Linked DNA regions of Lacibacter sediminis. The protein of the gene in region 1 binds, or shares a complex with, the protein of each later gene. Links are inferred from orthologs where the notes say so. Each region holds a gene or a part of one and is shown in the gene's direction. Other genes may lie near its edges.

Region 1 (7,820 bases):
TTGAGCGTTACCTTACTATCCGTAAAGCAATGGGTGCCGGTAATGCTACTGACTTTATCCGTAAAGTACAGTATCATCTTGCAAACAAAAATATTGACGCTGCAATTGCAGAGTGCGATAAGCAAAAAGGTTCTGTTGGTAATGTTATGAAAGCGGGTTTGAAAAAATACCGTGAAATGACAGGTGAGACTGTAATGGATCACGAACAGAAAATTCAGGCAATCCAGAAAGAAGTGGAAGAAGCAACAGCTTTGGAATTACCAATGCTTTCTAAAAACCTCGTATTCTTATCTACCATTACATCACTTGGTACGTTGATCGCCTTGTTAGGTACTGTATTAGGTATGATCCGCTCATTCAGTGCATTAGGTGCTGCAGGCGGCGGTGGCGATGCAACAGCGTTGGCGATTGGTATCTCTGAGGCCTTGTACAATACGGCTTTGGGTATTGCTACGTCATCATTTGCATTGATCATGTACAACGTGTTTACAACAAAGATCGATGCGATCACATACGGTATCGATGAAACAAGCTTTACATTAACTCAAAGTTTTGCAACTCAGTACAAGTAATTGATTGAGTGTTTATGGATTTTTTGAATTATTGAATCTTTCATTACAAAACTGGTAAGTAAATGTCTAAACTCAATAAAATTGCCAAAAAAAGTACCTGGGTGGATATGACAGCCTTCGTGGATCTGTCGTTTCTGATCCTTACTTTCTTTATGCTGGCAACGAAATTTAAGCCACCTGAGGTGCTTAAAATTCAAAACCCTCACTCAGTATCATCGATAAACCAACCGGAGAAGGATGTGTTTAAGGTTTCGTTTGATAAAGACGGCAAAGTGTTTATCAGCTTTAGTCCGGATAAAGACGGAAAAGAAAAAGCGCAACTGACTGCGGAAGTATTAAGCCGCCAAAAAGGTTTAGGACTCACGCCTGGTGAAATTGCAACATTTGTAAATTTTTCCGTTGGTGGTATCGGGGTTCCAATTGGCCAATTGAAAAGTTTTCTGGCGCTTACAGATGCTCAGTATAAAGAGTTTTCTCAACCCGGTATCCCTGTAAAGGATACGTTAAATAATCAGTTAAATGATTATTTAAACGCCTTGATCACAGGTACAGGTGGCCGCAAGCCTGAAAACGTAATGCTGAACGGAGATAATGGAACAGAGTATCCATATTTTAAAAATGTACTGGCTGCATTTAAGAAGAATGGTATTTTTTCCTTTAAGCTTATTACTGCATTAGAAGGTGTGCCAAGCGGAACGCCTCTTTACAAAAAGCAAAGAGAAGGTAAGTAAACAACATTTTTAACTTTAATAACAAACGCTATGGGAGCAGATGTATCAGCACCGGATAGTGGGGGGCATAAGAAAGGCCCCGGGGTCAAGAAACAAGCCCGTAAGGATACCAAGGTGGATATGACGCCGATGGTGGATCTGGGATTCCTATTGATTACCTTTTTTATCTTCACTACAACAATGAGCACGCCAAAGGCTTTTAAGCTCAATGTTCCGGACGATAGTGCAAAGGAAGAGGAACAAAATCAGGCGAAAGCGTCAGGTGCGTTTACTGTGTTGTTAGGTAAGGATAATCACATTTATTATTACGAAGGACAATTGGCCGAAGACGGTTCCAATTTTAAATCTTCTAATTTTAAAGATATCAGAGCCGAATTGCTCAGGAAAAAGGCAAGTACGCCTGAAAAAGATCTTGTAATTATTATTAAGCCAAACGATAATTCTGTTTATAAGAATGTAGTGGATATGCTTGATGAAATGCAGATCACTGACATTAAGCGATATGCGATTGTTGACATTTTTCCAGTTGAAGTTGATCTGATCAGCCTCACAGAAGGAACTAGCCCACCTGCTGCTCCGGCCGGCGGAAAATAGTTTATGGAAAAAAAGCAAACAAGCATCTAATTCTAAACACAACTGTTAATTATGGAAGTAAATAAAATATTAAGTGCCGATTTTCTTGATATCCTTTTTGATCAAAGGAACAAGGAATATGGTGCTTATGAACTCCGCAAAAACTACCAGAAGAGGTTAACCACCGCTTTGTTGATGACAGCTGGTGCCGCTTTGCTGATTTTCCTGATGGTGATCGTTGGTCGTAGCGTAAGTGACAGTAATAAAAATAAAGTCAAAGTACAAGACGTTACACTTGCGGAAATTAAGCAGGAACAACCTGAAAAAATTGAGCCGCCGCCGCCACCTCCTCCAAAACAGGAGCCACCAAAAATTGAGATCACCAAGTTTACGCCTCCTAAAATTGTAGAAGACGAAAAATTTGATGAGAAGCAAGAGGTGAAAGAAGTGGAAGAAATTACCAACGTAGGTAAAATTGACCAGGAAGGTATCAAGGATCCTGAAATTGTGAATCCTCCAAAAGTGGAAGAAGAAACAAAAGTAGTGGAAGCTCCAAAAGAAGATCCCAACCAGGTATTTACCAAAGTGGAAGTTGAAGCCCAGTTCCCGGGTGGTGAAGGAAAATGGAATCAGTATGTACAACGTGAAGTAGAAAAGAACATCGACGATCTCGTTGATGATGGTCAAGCCGGTACATGTGAAGTTCAGTTCATCGTGGATAAAGAAGGTAACGTAAGTAATGTGGAAGCATTATCAATGAAAGGTTCTAAATTAGCAGAAGTAGCGGTGAACGCTATCAAGCGTGGACCTAAATGGATACCAGCTATTCAAAACGGTCGCCAGGTAAAAGCATGGCGTCGTCAGAAAATTACGTTCCGTCTGCCAGACGAACAACCTTAAGACCTTTTCAAGAAGGAATATACAAGCAAGTTCCCCATCGGATTTCCGATGGGGATTTTTGTTTCTATATGATATCTGCTGAAGATATTTTCTTCTTATGGAATCATCTTCTTTTCACATCTCAATTGAAAACAAAGCTTATGGATGCAATCAATCAAACCAACAAAAGATCACTCAACATTGATTTCGCTCCAATGGTTGATCTTGGATTTCTGCTCATCACCTTCTTTATTTTCACCACAAAACTTACAGAGGCAAAAGCATTTAAGCTGAATATGCCTGACGATAGTCCGGTAGAAATTCCCACCACTACTTCTGAATCTGCTACCATCACTTTACAATTGAAAGGCGACGGTGTTGTTGATTATTATGAAGGGTTTGAACAAAAGCCTTTACAGAAAGGGACACTTACTCTCTATGCACAAAACTCTGTGCGAACTCATTTAATTGACAAACGCAATCGTATTCTTCAAAAGCACGGCAGTGATACAAACTATGTAGTTCTTATCCAACCAACCACCAAAACCTCGTATAAAGAAGTAGTGGATGTGCTGGATGAAATGCAGATTCTCGCTATCAACAAGTATGTTTTGCTCGACGGTAAGCAGTAAAAGTAGTGCAGCATGTCAGCAACCGTTAAATTTGCAGCATGCTCGGAAAATTATCTGGTTGGGACGATACAATTGTTGCGCTTGCAACACCAAATGGAGTAGGTGCCATTGGCGTTATCCGTTTAAGCGGACCAAAGACGATTGCGATCGTTAATCAATTGTTTCCTTCAAAAGATCTTTCAAAACAATCATCGCATACCATTCATGTTGGCTTTTTGAAGGATGGAGATAAAGTGTTGGATGAAGTAGTAGTATCATTATTTAAAAATCCCAAAAGTTATACGGGTGAAGATGTGATTGAGATTTCCTGTCATGGTTCTCCCTTTATCCAGGAGCAGGTGATCAACACAATTGTGAAGCATGGGGCTCGTTTAGCAAAGCCCGGTGAATTTACACAACGTGCTTTTTTGAAAGGTAAACTTGATCTTACACAGGCGGAGGCAGTGGCTGATCTTATTGCAAGCAATACAGAAGCATCACAAAAAACAGCATTGCATAATATTCGTGGCGGGTTTTCAACGGTATTAAAAGAGTTGAGAGAACAACTGATCACGTTCTCAGCATTGATTGAACTGGAGCTGGATTTTTCGCAGGAAGATGTGGAGTTTGCCGATCGCACAAAATTTTATGAACTCATTCATCGCTCACAAAAAGTAACTACTGATCTGTTGCAGTCGTTTCAATTAGGCAATGTGATCAAGAACGGTGTAAGTGTTGCCATTGTTGGTAAACCCAATGCTGGCAAATCAACTTTACTGAATACATTATTGAATGAGAACCGTGCAATTGTGAGTGAAATTGCCGGCACCACAAGAGATACCATTGAAGAAGTGATCAACATCAACGGTATTCTGTTCCGCTTGATCGACACCGCAGGTATACGCAAAAGCATAGATGCCATTGAAGTGATCGGTGTAGAAAAAAGTATGGAGAAAATGCAGCAGGCCGATCTTGTACTTTATCTATTTGATGTAAACACCGAATCAAAAGCTGAGCTGGAAACTGCATTACTGCAGGTAAAGCAACAAAACAAAAGCTATTTACTTATAGGTAATAAAGTGGATGTGCTTGGTGAAGAAGAAGCGCAACAAAAGTTCTATGGAGACGGCGTGTTTTTTATTGCCGCCAAATCAAACAAACATATTGATGTATTGAAGGAGCGGTTGGTTGATAAAGTGGTGCAGGGAACCATACAAACAGAAAGCACCATTGTTACCAATGCCCGGCATTATACTGCATTGCAGGAAGTAGAAAAATCATTGAACGATATCAAAGCAGGGCTGGATAATCAATTGCCCGGCGATCTGCTGGCGCTGGATATTCGCAGGTGTCTTCATTTCCTTGGAGAGATCACAGGTGAGATCACCAATGAAGATCGTCTAGATTATATTTTTAGCAAGTTTTGTATCGGAAAATAAAAAAAGCGTCGCCTGGAAAAAGCAACGCCGAAACCAAAACAACTGCATGAGAAGATTAAGGAATGTTGATACTCCTGATCGTACATTCATTGATGATTTTACCTGTGCCGTATTTATCCCAAAATACTACTTGTATATTATAATTCTTTTCCCATTCCATCGGCTTGCCGGTGTTAATGGTGCATTTTAATCTTGTTGCTGAATCTCTTTTGAAAACATCATTTTCTGCAAACAGATCTTTTTCTTCTAACAGAACAGTTCCTTTCTCATCACTTATGCGCAAAGAACAACCTGCTGATACGTTACCATTCTTTTCAATCATCCCGTCAATTTCATCATTCACCAGTACAAAACTTTCACCAAGTGGTATGTCTGTATGCCCCAGCACCTCGTTATTCATCACAAGAAAAACGGACTTAGGTTGCATATTGATGTACTGAGCAGTTAAGCCCGTGTTTAAATCTTTTGTAACACCGGCGATTTTTTTGCCGCTGCATGAAACAAATAACATTGCAAGAAAGATGCAGGATGCAGCCGGTAAAAATTTTACCGGCCAGTTCATCGTGCATGATAAGATCCGAAGGGTGTTTTTCAGCAGCATATGGCCATTAAGCCACTCGTATTTATTGTTTCTGTCCTGCAAATACATAAGGTGTTTTTCTTTGTTAAATCAACACTGTAAAAGTGTAACAAAGAAAACAGATGTTAAAATTTTTGAAGGCGAATGGAAGGTTTTGCCAGCTGAAGCGTAGAAAAATGCAATTGAAAAGAAAGTCAACCGGCCAGCATTTCCTGGATAGCCTCTTTTGTGAGGGGCTTTACAAATACTTTTTTCACAGTGGAAAAGCTTTTCGCTTTCACTTTGTCCTCATGATAAACTGAAGAAGTATAGAGATAAACATTTGTATGAAAGTGATTGCGCTGCTCCAGCTGATCGATCTTCTTCAAAAACTCCCATCCATCCATCAAAGGCATATTAATATCCAACAATATAATATCGGGTAATGTTTGTTTCTGGTTCAACTTGCTATCGATGTAATGCAGCGCTTCCTGTGGATTTGTAAAAGCATCAATGATTGCATTGGGCAGGTGCATCGATATAATTTCTCTGCTGAGAAAATTATTGATGTCATCATCGTCAATCAGTAGAATATGTTTTACCTGTTCTGTCATGACTGCAATTGTTTTTTGGGAATATAGACTGTAAAGGTTGAACCTCTGTTGACTTTACTGCTTAATGTGATTTTGCCATTGAGTGTTTCAAGTTGTGTTTTAATAATGTAAAGCCCCATGCCTTTTCCATCAATACCCGTATGAAAACGTTGGAATAATGAAAACACCTTATCACCATACTGTTCAAGATCAATTCCCTGGCCATTATCTTCAACGGTAAGCATATAATACTCTTTATCTTCAGATGAAGTAATGTGAATAACAGCGTTTACATCCTTGCGACGATATTTAATTGCATTGGTAATGAGGTTTTGAAAAATACTCCGGATGATTCTTTTTGAAAACCATATTTCTTTTACTGAAAAATCATTGCTGATAGTTATTGCGGTTGTTTTTATCTGCTCACTGATTGATGCCGTAACGGTTTGCAGTTCTGTTTCCAACGAAACTGAGCTCATCGTTTCTCCGGCAACAGTTCTGAAGGAAAGAATTTCATTTACATCGTTCAACGTTTCGTTGAGTATGGAAATACATTCCTTTATCTTTTCGAAATAAATTTTATTATGTTCACCCAATTCTTCTTTTTTAAACAATCGTGAAAGACTCAAAAGGTTAGCTACCGGTGAACGGAGATTGTGTGATGTGATGTATGCAAACTGCTGCAGTTCTTTATTTCTTTTTAAGAGGGTAGAAGAGAGCTCACTCAATTCTATCTCTTTATTTTTAAGCTCGTTTACATTTAAAAAGATACCTGAAAGATGCAGGGCTTTATTATTGTGATCACGTTTAACTGCTTTGCTGATAAGAAGGCACCATTTCCATTCTCCTGATTTTGTTTTAAGCCGAACAATCACACCCTGTTCATCTGTCTCCGCATTGATTTGAGCGTGAACATAACCGATCAGTGGTTGCAAATCATCCGGATGAACTTTTGAACGGAGATAGCTGCGATCGGTTAAAAATTCAACAGGATCGTAACCAAGATTTGTGGCAGCCGAATCACCTAAAAAAACCGAATCGTTCTCTACATCCCAATCCCAGATGCCAATACCGGCGGCCTGTATGGCAAGTTTCAGCCGTTCTTTATTTACCCCCAGTTGCTCCTGCGTTTTTGTTCTTGCCTTTACTTCAAGTTCAAGTTCACGGGTGCGTTTGCGAACCGCTCTTCGTAACGACAGATTGTACACAAGGAATATTACGATAATAATACCTGCAACAATACTGCTGTACAAAATAATATTCAGTAACCGGTTTGATGCTGTTTTCTCAGGATCATACAGAAAGCCATCTAACGTAACAGATCGGTCAATAAGCCCCAGAGATTGATGTATATTTAGTATATGCTGCCATCTTCCTTCATTCATGTGACCGATCTCAACAAGACCGGGTAATATCAAGTGTTGCATTTGTTCCGCTTCATACAACAATGCTTCTTTTGTAACATTACGTTCTTTAACTCCGGGAAGTGTAAGAATATAGTCAGCCAACTCATCAGGATTTTTCATTGCATATTCCCAACCTTTAAAACTGGCTCGCTTGAATTTTTCAACAAGAGTGGGGTTGTTTTTTACAAGTGATGTTGATGTGAATAAAAGGTCGCCATAAAAATCAATTCCATAATTCACCGGTAAGATCGTATGCACATGCATACCTGCTTTTTCTAATTGGTAAGGCTCCACAGAAATATAACCGGTCATTGCATCTGACAGTCCGTTGATGAGGTCCATATTGTTCCAGCTATGTGGAATTACTTTTAATGAATCAAGCGGGATGCCCTCTTTTAAAAATAATGCCTGCAACTGCACCCACCCCTGGTCTTCTGATGCCATAATACGTTTACCA
Region 2 (7,852 bases), 700 kb from region 1 along the record:
TGCATTCAACCTCTTTGAAAACTTTTATCGTTTCGGAAGCTTGGTCTTTGGTGGTGGACAGGTCCTGGTCCCGATGATGTATGAACAGTTTGTAATTCGTGAAAAGACACAATACATGACTGGTGAAGAATTGTTAACAGGAGCTGGTTTTGTACAGGGAATTCCGGGGCCCGTTTTTTCAATGGCATCCTATACAGGAGGAATGGCAATGCGTGATTTCGGCGCACGCAATCAAGTGGCTGGAAGCATTATTGGTGCGGTAGCAATTTTCCTCCCGAGTTTGTTATTGGTGTTGTTCTTTTACCCGATCTGGAACAACCTAAAAAAGTATGCAGTTGTTTACCGGTCTCTTGAAGGAATTAATGCTGCAACAGTTGGTTTAATGGCCGCTTCTGCTTTTTATGTCGCAAGAGATATTTCTATTCTTGACATGAATGCGATCAGTTACCTGAATCTCATCGTAATTTTTGCTACTACAATACTTCTTTCTACAACCAAAATTCCTCCTCCGATTATTGCAGTGGTGTGTTTGTTATTGGGGTGGATTTTTTAGTTTATAGTATCCTGCCGATTCTATCTCATCACATACAAGATCAGGTACTAGAAAACGGATTGATTTCCCTTTTGATATTAACTCACGGATATGCGTAGCCGAAATTTCCAATAATGGAGCAGTAAGGGAATGAAGTTCTTTAATTTGGTGAGGAACTATTGGGAAGCCCGGTCTCGTGTAAACATAGATTGGGAAGCCTGCCATGATCTGCTCAGCATTTTTCCACTTATCCAGGTTTTGAAGGCTGTCACTACCCATAATCACGGAAAAAGAATGTTGGGAATATTTCTCCTGTAAATAGGTTAGCGTTGTAATTGTATAAGAGGGTTTGGGTAATCTAAACTCAATATCAATTGCTTTTAGAGAAGCACTTTTTTGGATAGCCAGATTTACAAGATGCAAGCGATCGTATTCATTTAAAAGATACTTTTGCTGCTTAAACGGATTTTGCGGAGAAACAACAAACCAAACCTGTGAAAGGTCGGTTTCGTTTAAAATGTGCTGGGCAATAATAAGATGTCCCGCATGGATGGGGTTAAAAGAACCAAAATAAAGTCCAATCTTCATTAATTAATTGAATTACAATTAGTTAGGTGTTTTAACCAATATGCTTTGAGCTTCTTCGATCCGCAGACTTAATTGATAGCCTGCTACTTTTATGCTGATGGGGTCACCTAAAGGAGCCTGCATTTCCACTGTAACTTCCTCTCCTGGGACACACCCCATTTCCATCAACTTCAAAAAAATCTCGTCATTTTCAAAAGAGTGAATAATTGCTTTTTGTCCAGGTTCTAATTCCGATAATCTTTTCATACGCAGTTGCAAAAGTATCGCTTCCTGAAATGAAACTTTCCCGAATTTTGGAATTATGCAGGCAGCACGTGTTAATTTTTTTTACCAGGATGTAACGTTTTCTTTTTCCAACCGAACAAGAGTAAAGGGGTTTGTAAAGAAGTTATTTCATAGAGAAGGGTTTAAATTAAGTGAATTAAATATCATCTTCTGCACGGATGAAGCTTTGCTTGAGATCAACAGGAATTTTCTGCAACACGACTACTATACAGACATTATTACTTTTCCTCTTAGTACAGGATCTCAACCAATTCAGGCTGAACTTTACATCAGCATCGATAGGGTTCGGGATAACGCTAAACAAGCCGCTACTTCTTTTAAAGACGAACTTCACAGGGTAATTTTTCATGGATGTCTCCACCTTGCAGGATATGGCGATAAGTCTTCACAACAAATTAAGAAGATGCGTGAACGGGAAGACCATTATTTGCGTTTATACAGCAAACAACAGTAATGATCCGGTTCCTGCTTTCCTTTCTGTTCGTTTGTTTAGCAAGCCTGTCCTTTTCGCAGGGAGTAATTGTATTGCAGGATAAACCCTTTGTATACAATCAGCTTCGTGATACAGCCGTTTGGAATCGACTGGTTTCTAGCCGGGGCTTTGCGGACTTATCAGTAATGGAGCAGGATTTTTTCTATTGGACTAATTTGATGAGAAAGAATCCGGGGCAATTCGGTGAAACAGTATTGCAAGAATTTTTAAGACAATTTCCAGAAGCCAGTTCGCCTGATGCAAAATCACTCGCTGCTGATTTGAAGAAAGCTCAAAGAAATCTTCCATTTCTTGATCCCGACCATGGGCTGTGTGTTATGGCCTCAACCCATGCTAAAGATTTGAAGAGTAGAAATGGTATTATTTCGCACCAGTCTTCTACCGGTAAAGATTTTGTGCAAAGGATAAAAGAGGCAGGCAAATACCGCTGCGGTGCAGAAAATGTGTTTGTCGGTACTCCGGACGCATTAGACGCCTTAATACTTCTTCTTATTGATAAAGGCGTGAAGGATAAAGGTCATCGCAAAAATCTCCTTGACCCCTCCTTCACATTAATGGGCGCCTCTTTTGAGGAGATGAACAGTAAAAAGGCTGTCTTGGTACAAGACTTCGGTTGCAAATAAGTTTCACGAAACACAGTTTCATCATGAAACTGTGTTTCGTGAAACAGTAACTTTGTTCAAAATCAGATTACATGCCCAGGAAGAGATGGACAGCCCAAACAGAAGTTACCCCCTCGCTTTTAAAGTTCAGAGAAAAGAGAAAATGGCAGATTGCACTTAGAAGATATTTGCTGGAGAGAAACCCTTGTGTGTCTTATGCCCCCTACTTTGGCTTAGACATTGAAAGCTTTCGAAAATGGATTGAAATGCAGTTTACAGAAGATATCTCTTGGGAAAGCTTTGGACAAAACTGGCAGTTTGATCACATTATTCCTGTAACCTATTTTGATTTTGCAGACGATGATGAATTAACGCTGTGCTGGAACTTCACCAATATTCGGGTAGAAACCATACAAAACAATAAGGATAGGGGTAACAGGGTTGATGTTTTGATGGCAAAGGATTACTTCGGCAACTTATACAAAGAAACGGGCTACGAAGTTTGCCAGGAGCTATTGAGAAAAATCGAACGCATTGAAATAGCGGAAATAATCCCGACTACAAATCAAAAGGCGTTTATACTTCAGCATAAAGACTACCTGAAACACATTGAAGGGTTTACTTCTTATGAATTTGAACTGCTGAACTCCGGACGGGATATCGAAGAAGTAAAAAAAGAGGCCGAGCTGATCAAAAAGCTGGGGCGATAATCAGAAACCAGATGGAAAACAATTTGGTTAACTTTGCGCCCTATGTTTCCTGAATACGATGTGATAGTTGTTGGTGCCGGCCATGCCGGTTGTGAGGCGGCCGCCTCTGCTGCGAATATGGGCAGTAAGGTGTTGTTGGTTACAATGAACATGCAGACCATTGCTCAAATGAGCTGTAATCCTGCTATGGGCGGAATTGCCAAAGGCCAGATCGTACGGGAAATAGATGCTCTTGGAGGGTATAGTGGAATTGTTAGTGATAAGAGCATGATCCAGTTCAGGATGCTCAACCGATCAAAAGGCCCGGCTATGTGGAGCCCAAGAACACAAAACGACCGGATGCTCTTTGCCACAACATGGAGGGAAATGCTGGAGCAAACGCCTAATGTTGATTTCTACCAGGATATGGTGCGCCAACTGTTGGTGAAGGATGGCCGTTGCTACGGAGTTATAACGGGGTTGGGCCATGAGATCAAAGCAAAATCAGTGGTGGTCACCAGTGGTACTTTTCTGAACGGTGTTATTCATATTGGTGAGAAGCAATTAGGTGGCGGACGTATTTCAGAGAAAGCAGCAACAGGGATTACCGAGCAATTGGTTGAGCTTGGATTTGAAAGCGATCGCCTCAAAACAGGCACACCTCCACGAATTGATGGACGCAGTCTCGATTATTCCAAAATGGAAGAACAGAAGGGCGACGAAGAGATCACTGGTTTTTCCTACATGGATGTTCCCGTCATTAAGCCCGAGCAACAACGAAGCTGTTTTATTACATATACAAGCCAGGAAGTACATGATGTTTTAAAGACTGGTTTCGACCGCAGCCCCATGTACCAGGGTCGCATCCAGGGAACTGGTCCACGTTATTGCCCGAGTATAGAAGATAAGATCAATCGATTTGCCGAACGTGATCGTCACCAACTATTTGTTGAGCCGGAAGGCTGGAACACAGTTGAGATTTATGTAAACGGATTTTCAACTTCATTACCGGAACAAGTGCAATACGAAGCTCTTCGTAAAGTGGTAGGTTTTGAGAATGTGCGCATGTTCCGCCCCGGCTATGCGATTGAATACGATTTCTTCCCACCAACACAATTGACCTACTCACTCGAAACAAAACAAATACAGAACCTGTTCTTTGCCGGCCAGATCAACGGAACCACTGGTTACGAAGAAGCGGCTTGCCAGGGATTAATGGCCGGCATCAATGCGCATTTGAAAGCAACAGAACAGGATCCGTTTATTTTAAAAAGAAGCGATGCCTATATCGGTGTGTTGATCGATGACCTCATCAGCAAAGGCACAGATGAACCATATCGCATGTTTACCAGTCGTGCTGAATACAGAACACTGCTGCGCCAGGATAATGCTGATCTGCGGTTAACCGAACTCAGTTACAAAATGGGATTAGCAACGCAGGAACGCATGGATAAAACCCGCAGCAAACTGGATGCGGTGGAACGCATCAAATCATCGCTGGCAGATGTTTCACTCACGCCTGAAGAAATCAATGAGCTCCTTGTTGCAAACAATAGTGCGCCACTTACGCAAAAACAAAAAGCATTACAACTGTTACTTCGCCCCGGTATTCAATTGAGCAAACTGATTGCTGCATCACCCACCTTACAACAACTAACGGGAACGCCTACCGCAGAAGTAATGGAGCAGGCAGAAATACAGGTGAAGTATGATGTGTACATCGAAAAAGAAAAAGAACTGGTACAACGCATGAGCCAATTGGAAGACCTCGAAATTCCAAACAGTTTTGATTATAACAAGATCTCTTCTTTAAGTACAGAAGCATTGCAGAAGTTTAAAAAAATCAAGCCACGCACGCTTGGCCAGGCATCACGCATTTCAGGTGTAAACCCAAGTGATGTGCAAATACTCATGGTGTATATGGGGCGTTAACCTGACGAATTTTTCACATACAATCAATTTGGTAAAATTGTGACAAGGATTAACAATTGTTAACTCCATTCAATAGTTTATTTCACTCTCTGTCATTAATCACTACGACACGATTCGTTTTTAAACAACATTTGTGAAACCGAATCATCATGTTGCATGCAACGACTGCATGTACATTAACATGCTTGCAAAAGTTACCATTGATTCGGGTGTCTATAACACTTGAATACATGAACAGAGTTACATTAAGCCTTATCATCCTTTTCTTTGCAGCAATTGTATCTGCACAAACATCCGTACGTGGAAAAATAACAACCACCATTCTTAACCAGGATAAGAAACCGGTAGAGAATGCAACAGCTGAATTATTGCGGAGTAAAGATTCTTCATTGGTAAAAACAGCATTGTCTGATAAAGCCGGACTTGTAGAATTTGAACGCATCCCCTTAGGTTCTTATATTATTCGAACCAGTCTTGTAAATCACGAGAAACAATTTTCATCAGTCATTACAATTTCCGAAAATCAAACAACAGCATCAGCAGCAGATGTTGTACTTCAACCTTCAGCCACACAATTAAAAACAATTGAAGTAACAGGAAGGAAACCGTTCATTCAACGCCTTGGTGACCGTATCGTTGTAAACGTTGAAAACAGTGTGGTGAATGCTGGAAGTTCTGCCTTTGATGTATTGGAACGTTCACCAGGTATTTTAATTGATGCAAATGATAACCTCAGCATGCGTGGCCGCAGCGGTGTCATCATCATGATCGATGGAAAACCAACACCCATGAGTGGTGCCGATCTGGTGAACTACTTACGAAGCCTTCCATCAAATGCTATTGAACGCATTGATCTTATCACCAACCCATCATCAAAGTATGATGCAGCAGGTAATGCAGGCATCATTGATATCCGCATGAAAAAAGATCAACGCTTTGGTACCAATGGCAGCATTACTGCAGGTTACGGACAAGGTGTTTATCCTAAAGCAAACGGCGGTATCAATTTCAATCACCGCAATAAGAAAATGAATTTGTTCGGTGGTTATAATTATGCCTACCGGATGAATTTGAATAACCTGTTGCTCGATCGTAATTTCTTTACCAGCTCTGGCGAATTCACCGGGAAAGATGAAAAGAATAACTATACCAAAATTCCTTTAGACCTGCACACCTTGCGTATTGGTGCCGATTTCTTTCCTTCGAAAAAAACAGTGATCGGGTTTGTGGTAAACAGCAACATGAATTTTATCAGACCAAATAATAATAACAGTTCTGTTGTGAGTGATGCATCCAAACAACCCATGTTCACCTTCCGCACACAAACACGCAGCCAGAATGAAAACAAGAATGCTGTGGCGAACGTGAACATCAAACATACATTCGATAGTACTGGAAAAGAATTAACAGCCGATATTGATATGGGTTATTTCGGATCAGATAATGATTCACGTGTGGCAACACAATATTATAAACTCGATGGAACTGCATTGCAACCTGATTATATATTAGATGGATTCCAGAAAGGGAACTTACGTCTTGCAACAGCAAAGGCCGATTATGTGCAACCTATGAAAAGCAAAAGCCGTTTTGAAGCAGGCTTTAAAACAAGTTTGGTGCATGCCGATAACGATGCACGCTTCTTTGATATGAGCAGCGGTTCACCAATTGATGATGAAAACAAAACCAATCATTTTTATTACGACGAAAATATCAACGCAGCTTATACCAACTTTAAAAAAGAATACAAGAAGTTTGACTTCCAGATCGGCTTACGTGCAGAGAACACTAATGTAAAAACTAAACAGGTAAAAGGAAACATCACATGGGATTCATCATACACACAACTCTTCCCAAGTGCCTTCTTTAATTATAAGCTGAAAGAAGATCAAACATTGGGCGTATCTGTCAGCCGTCGTATCGACAGACCAAACTATTCTCAACTGAATCCATTCTTATTCCTGATTGATGTAACAACTTATTCAACCGGTAACCCGGCTCTGTTACCACAGTTCACCTGGAGTTATGAGTTGAACTATACCGTGAAGAATATCAACTTCACACTTGGTTACAGCCGCACAAAGAATAACCAGAATATTGTGATCACACGATTTAAAGATGCGTTCCCCAATATTCCGAGTGATGACAACATTACGGTGCAGATACCGGTGAACCTTGCTTCATCTGATTACTATGGCTTAACTGTTGCTGCACCTGTACGCATCAACAAATGGTGGAACATGATGAACAATGCCAATGTGTTTTACAATCATTTCAATGGCAGACTTGCAGGAACAACATTAGATAATGGTAAAGCAGTGGTGAACCTCAGCAGCAATCATACGTTCACCTTTGGTAAAGGCTGGACTAGTGAATTGTTTGGTAACTATAATTCAGGTGGACAATATGGTTTTATGGCCATGCGTCCGCAATGGGGTGTGGGTGCAGGTGTACAAAAAAGTTTATGGAAAGGAAAAGGCCAGGTGCGTTTCAACATCACCGATATTTTCTGGACCAATTTACCAAGAGCAACAATTACGTATAACAACTATATCGAAATATGGAGAGCATACCGTGAAACAAGAGTAGCCAACCTCAGCTTCACGTATCGCTTTGGCAGTAATAAAGTGGCACAGGCAAGAAGAAGAACAACGGCATCGGAAGAAGAGCGCCAACGTGCACAATAAACCGCTGATGATGTGAAAGGAATGATGCGCATGATAAACATTCA

What was found.
Region 2: the proteins of mnmE (region 1) and mnmG are in contact, whole or in part, in a solved structure (PDB 9HIP), measured with the Escherichia coli proteins. The link is inferred for Lacibacter sediminis from one-to-one orthologs.

What each region holds. Positions count from the first base shown.
Region 1 is NZ_CP060007.1:744,011-751,830, forward strand. What follows is about bases 2,665-5,615. They hold mnmE (tRNA uridine-5-carboxymethylaminomethyl(34) synthesis GTPase MnmE), read left to right. Parts: upstream 2,665-3,425; coding sequence 3,426-4,805; downstream 4,806-5,615. Other genes in these bases: H4075_RS03360 (energy transducer TonB), read left to right, coding at 2,665-2,776; H4075_RS03365 (ExbD/TolR family protein), read left to right, coding at 2,917-3,387; H4075_RS03375 (hypothetical protein), read right to left, coding at 4,861-5,367; H4075_RS03380 (response regulator), read right to left, coding at 5,580-5,615. In the rest of the region: H4075_RS03345 (MotA/TolQ/ExbB proton channel family protein), read left to right, coding at 1-572; H4075_RS03350 (ExbD/TolR family protein), read left to right, coding at 635-1,303; H4075_RS03355 (ExbD/TolR family protein), read left to right, coding at 1,334-1,897; more of H4075_RS03360, read left to right, coding at 1,949-2,664; more of H4075_RS03380, read right to left, coding at 5,616-5,978; H4075_RS03385 (ABC transporter substrate-binding protein), read right to left, coding at 5,975-7,820. UniProt on the Escherichia coli protein: Exhibits a very high intrinsic GTPase hydrolysis rate. Involved in the addition of a carboxymethylaminomethyl (cmnm) group at the wobble position (U34) of certain tRNAs, forming tRNA-cmnm(5)s(2)U34.
Region 2 is NZ_CP060007.1:46,556-54,407, forward strand. The notes cover bases 2,704-5,686. They hold mnmG (tRNA uridine-5-carboxymethylaminomethyl(34) synthesis enzyme MnmG), read left to right. Parts: upstream 2,704-3,252; coding sequence 3,253-5,121; downstream 5,122-5,686. Other genes in these bases: H4075_RS00230 (hypothetical protein), read left to right, coding at 2,704-3,210; H4075_RS00240 (outer membrane beta-barrel family protein), read left to right, coding at 5,352-5,686. Also shown: chrA (chromate efflux transporter), read left to right, coding at 1-553; nadD (nicotinate (nicotinamide) nucleotide adenylyltransferase), read right to left, coding at 533-1,120; H4075_RS00215 (FeoA family protein), read right to left, coding at 1,139-1,366; rRNA maturation RNase YbeY, read left to right, coding at 1,422-1,859; H4075_RS00225 (CAP domain-containing protein), read left to right, coding at 1,859-2,521; more of H4075_RS00230, read left to right, coding at 2,593-2,703; more of H4075_RS00240, read left to right, coding at 5,687-7,808. UniProt on the Escherichia coli protein: NAD-binding protein involved in the addition of a carboxymethylaminomethyl (cmnm) group at the wobble position (U34) of certain tRNAs, forming tRNA-cmnm(5)s(2)U34.